2 regions of the Microbacterium sp. PF5 genome follow, and region 1 is predicted to be linked to the other one. Evidence: predicted binding sites of a transcription regulator. Region 1 holds the regulator's gene; the other holds the start of a gene.
The links. The regulator HspR, encoded in region 1, represses chaperone genes until heat shock. The targets are predictions, from matches to a motif close to AAGTTGAGTCNNNNNGACTCAACTT.

Region 1 (2,387 bases):
CGCCGGGCTCGCCCTGGTCGACAGCGCGCTCGACGCGCTCGACCGGCTCTGGGCCGACGGCCCGGAGATCCCCGCCGAGGACCAGGTGCTGTTCGCGCTGGCCGTCAGCGAAGTGACCACCAACATCGCGCAGCACAACGAGCGCACCGACGTGGTGTTCAGCGTCGACGTGCGCGTCTCGGCGGACGAGCTGCGCGCCTACATCCGCGACACCGCGCCGCCCGCCCCGATCGACTGGGACACCGTGTCCATGCCGGGCGAGGACAGCGAGAGCGGGCGCGGCCTGGCGCTGTCGCAGGCCGCGCTCGACGAGTTCCGGCACGTGCCGGGCGACGCCGGAAACACGTGGGTGCTGGTGCGGCGGGTCGGCGTCGACCGGGGCGAGGGCTGAGCGGTCAGGCGAGCCAGGCGGGAGCTCGGCCCCGCAGCACGGCCCCGTCGATCGAGAAGCGCCCGGCACCGGTGAGCGCGAGGGCCAGAGCGGCCGCGCCCAGCACGGCCACGAACTCGTAGCCGCCCTCGCCCACCCAGAGACCGGCGGGCAGGTGCACGAGCACGAGCGCGACCAGCATGTCGATCGCGAGCACCACGCCGACCGGGCGGGTGAACAGCCCGAGCATGAGCAGGATGCCGCCGATCAGCTCGACGAAGGCGACCACGGGCGCGGCGATCTCCGCGAACGGCACCCCCATGCCGGCGAAGCTGCCGACGGTTCCGGGGATCGTGTACTCGAAGATCTTCTGGGCGCCGTGGGCGGTGAAGATCGCACCGGTGACGACCCGGAGGATCAGGAGTCCCAGCGAGGGGGCGGGGCGGTGGGCAGTGGTGTTCGTCATGAGGAGTTCTTCCGTCGTGGCAGGACACCCGCGCGCGGCGCGGACCAGGGGGTTCCCTGCCCCCACGCTAGAAACAGCGGCTTTCCATCCCCTGAACGTGTCGGGCGCAGGTCACGCCGAGCCGCGCGGGTGCCACAGCACCAGCTCGGTCGAGCGACGCAGTCGTCGTCCGCCGGGCATCGGGACCACGCCGGACGAGCCGGCCGCGAACACCCGCACGCCCGGGCGGTTCTCCCGCTCGGCGCGCAGCGCGGCCTCGAGCGCGACGACGCGCCCGCGCAGCATCCGGTTCTCGTCCTCCAGGTCGAGGAGCTTGGCGATCGCGGGCAGGCTCATCCCCTCGGAGGAGAGCTGCGCGACCTCCCGCAGCTGCTCGATGTTCCGCGACGAATACCGCCGGGAGCCGCCCGGCGTGCGGCCGGGCACCACGAGCCCGATGCGGTCGTACTGGCGGAGGGTCTGCGGGTGCAGGCCCGACAGCTCGGCGGCGGCGGCGATCGCGAAGACGGGGGTGTCGGCGTCCATCACGCACTCCACCCCCGTCCCTCGGCGTTCGCACTCATCGGCGGGCCTTCGCCATCAACTCCGCCCGCGGGTTCTCCTGCGGCTCCAGCTGCTGGAACTTCTCCAGCGCCTCACGCGCGGCGTCGTCGAGGTGCGTCGGCACCGCGACCTGGAGCTCGGCGAGCAGGTCGCCCGTGCCCTTGGAGGTCGCGACACCGCGGCCCTTGACGCGCAGCACGCGCCCGGACGGAGTGCCAGGGGCGACGCGCAGCTTGACCACGTCACCGCCGAGCGTCGGCACCTCGATGGTGGCACCGAGCGTGGCCTCGGTGAACGTGACCGGCACGACCACGCGGAGGTTGAGGCCGTCGCGCGTGAACACGGGGTGCGGTCGCACCGTGATCTGCACCACGATGTCACCGCTCTCCCCGCCGTCCGGCGACGGACGACCCCGGCCACGCAGCCGGATCTTCTGCCCGTCGGCGACGCCCGCGGGGATCTTCACCTTGAACGGCTTGCCGTCCTCACCCTGCAGCGTGATGGTCTCACCCTGCACGGCAGTGGTGAAGTCGAGCGTGGTGCGCGCGGTCACGTCGGCGCCGCGCTGCGGTCCGCCGAAGCCGCGGAACCCGCCGCTCGGCTGACCGAACCGGCCGCCGCCGAAGCCGCTGCCCTGCCCCTGGTTGAACATCGCGAAGATGTCCTCGAAGTCGGCGCTCTGGCCTCGCCCCTGCTGTCCGAACCGGCTGAAGACGTCTTCGAACCCGCCCGCCCCGGAGCCGCTGGCCGTGAAGCGGGCGCCCGAGCCCATGGCGCGGATCTCGTCGTACTCCTTGCGCTGCTCGGGGTCGGAGAGCACCGAGTAGGCCTCGCTGATCTCCTTGAACTTGGCCTCGGCCTTCGCATCGCCCTGATTGGAGTCGGGGTGATACTTGCGCGCGAGCTTGCGGTACGTCTTCTTGAGGTCAGCGTCGCTGACGTCCTTCGTGACCCCGAGGGTCTTGTAGAAGTCCTTGTCGAACCAATCCTGGCTGGCCATCGATCACC
Region 2 (2,387 bases), on a different contig from region 1:
GCCGGGGCCCTCCCGGCGCGGCGTCGACGACGTGCGCGGGACCGGCGTGCCCGGCCCCTCTGCGATCCTGCAGGCCCGGGCGGGGGCGGGCTGGGGCAGAATCGAGACGTGAACATCGTGGTGGGGGTCACGGGCGGCATCGCCGCCTACAAGACGGTGCACCTGGTGCGCCTGCTGACGAAGGCGGGTCACGACGTGACGGTGGTGCCCACGGCGGACGCCCTGCGTTTCGTGGGGCTGCCGACGTGGGAGGCGATCAGCAGGCACCCGGTCACCACGAGCGTGCACGACGATGTGGCGAAGGTGCGCCACGTCGCGCTCGGGCAGGCCGCGGAGCTCGTGGTGGTGGCGCCCGCGACCGCCAACACGCTCGCGAAGATGGCCGCCGGGCTGGCCGACGACCTCCTGGGCACCACGCTGCTCGCGACCGAGGCGCCGGTGCTGGTGGCCCCGGCGATGCACGCGGAGATGTGGCGGCACCCCGCCACGCAGGCGAACATGGGAACGCTCCGTGAACGCGGCGTGCACGTGGTCGGTCCGGCCGACGGCGAGCTGGCGGGTGGCGACAGCGGTCCGGGGCGGATGGCGGAGCCGGAGGAGGTGTTCGCGGCGGCGCAGACCCTCCTCACGCCCGGCGACCTCGCCGGCGTCCGGGTGGTGGTGTCGGCGGGTGGCACGCGCGAGCCGATCGATCCGGTGCGCTTCCTCGGCAACCGTTCCAGCGGGCGGCAGGGGGTCGCCCTGGCCGCCGAAGCCGCCGCCCGCGGCGCCGAGGTGACCCTGGTGGCGGCGAACGTGGCGGGCGACGTGCGTGAGGCCGCGCGGCATCCGGGCATCCGGGTGGTCACGGTCGGCACGGCCGCGGAGCTGTCCGCCGCGATGGCCGAGGCGGCCGCGGACGCTCAGGTCGTGGTCATGGCGGCGGCGGTGGCCGACTACCGCCCGGTCGAGGTGTCGGCGCGCAAGCTCACGAAGGACACCGGGGGCGTGCCGCCGATCGAGCTCGTGGAGAACGAGGACATCGTCGCCGGGCTCGCGGCCGCTCGGCGCGCGGGGCAGCTCGTGATCGCGTTCGCCGCGGAGACGCCGGAGGACGAGGCCGAGATGCTCGACCGTGCCCGCGCGAAGCAGCAGCGCAAGGGCGTCGACCTGCTGGTGGTGAACGAGGTCGGCTGGGACCGCGGCTTCGAGCGCGCGGAGAACACCGTGCACATCCTCGGTCCTGGCGGTACCGCGGCCGGCACCGCGTCGGGGTCGAAGCGCGAGGTCGCCGCCGCGGTCTGGGATGCCATCGTCCGGGAGAGGTGACGACGGGCTGGAGGCACGACCCCCGGAATGGTAAACTTGAGTCAACACGGCTCAACTTTTTATCCCGTCCCCGGACTTCGGCGGCGGGGCCGACCAGAAGGAGTACCTCCAGGAGGAGCGCATGACCACCCCGCAGACCGGATCCCCGAACCAGGAACAGCAGTCCGCCCTCGAGCAGTTCGGCATCAACCTGACCGACCGCGCCCGCGAGGGCAAGCTCGACCCCGTCATCGGACGGGACAGCGAGATCCGACGCGTCAGCCAGGTCCTCACGCGTCGCACCAAGAACAACCCGGTGCTGATCGGCGAGCCCGGCGTCGGCAAGACGGCCGTCGTCGAAGGGCTCGCGCAGCGCATCGTCGCGGGCGACGTGGCCGAGTCGCTGAAGGACAAGGAGCTCGTCACCCTCGACATCTCCGCCCTCGTGGCCGGTGCCATGTACCGCGGGCAGTTCGAGGAGCGGCTGAAGCAGGTGCTCAAGGAGATCACCGAATCGGACGGGCGGGTCATCACCTTCATCGACGAGCTGCACGTGCTCATGGGCGCGGGCGGCGGGGAGGGCTCCGTCGCGGCCTCCAACATGCTCAAGCCGATGCTGGCCCGCGGTGAGCTGCGGCTCATCGGCGCGACCACGCTCAACGAGTACCGCGAGTTCATCGAAAAGGACGCGGCCCTGGAGCGCCGGTTCCAGCAGGTGTACGTGGGAGAGCCCTCGGTTGAGGACACGATCGCGATCCTCCGCGGCCTCAAGGGTCGCTACGAGGCGCACCACGGGGTGACGATCTCGGACAGCGCCCTCGTGGCGGCCGCCGCCCTGTCCAACCGGTACCTGCCCGCTCGGCAGCTCCCGGACAAGGCCATCGACCTGATCGACGAGTCGATGTCGCGGCTCAAGATGGAGATCGACTCCTCCCCGGTCGAGATCGACCAGCTCAAGCGTCAGGTCGACCGGCTCAAGCTCGAGGAGCTGGCCCTCAAGCGCGAGAAGGATGCCGCCTCGAAGGAGCGCCTCGGGGCGCTGCGCGAGCACCTGGTCGAGCTGGAGAAGGAGCTCGCCGGCCTCGAGGCCCGCTGGGCGC

Region 2: DW297_RS18435 (ATP-dependent Clp protease ATP-binding subunit) is a predicted target of HspR. The motif match lies at 1,342-1,366, and genes of this name have one in related genera.

What each region holds. Positions count from the first base shown of each region.
Region 1 covers NZ_SSDQ01000034.1:18,392-20,778, forward strand. Annotated here, with positions in the region: gene DW297_RS01295 (ATP-binding protein) at 1-391, shown strand, start outside; gene DW297_RS01300 (DoxX family protein) at 396-836, opposite strand; gene DW297_RS01305 (heat shock protein transcriptional repressor HspR) at 948-1,361, opposite strand; gene DW297_RS01310 (DnaJ C-terminal domain-containing protein) at 1,396-2,379, opposite strand; gene DW297_RS01315 (nucleotide exchange factor GrpE) at 2,387-2,387, opposite strand, start outside.
Region 2 covers NZ_SSDQ01000174.1:30,425-32,811, forward strand. Annotated here, with positions in the region: gene coaBC (bifunctional phosphopantothenoylcysteine decarboxylase/phosphopantothenate--cysteine ligase CoaBC) at 109-1,308, shown strand; gene DW297_RS18435 (ATP-dependent Clp protease ATP-binding subunit) at 1,430-2,387, shown strand, end outside.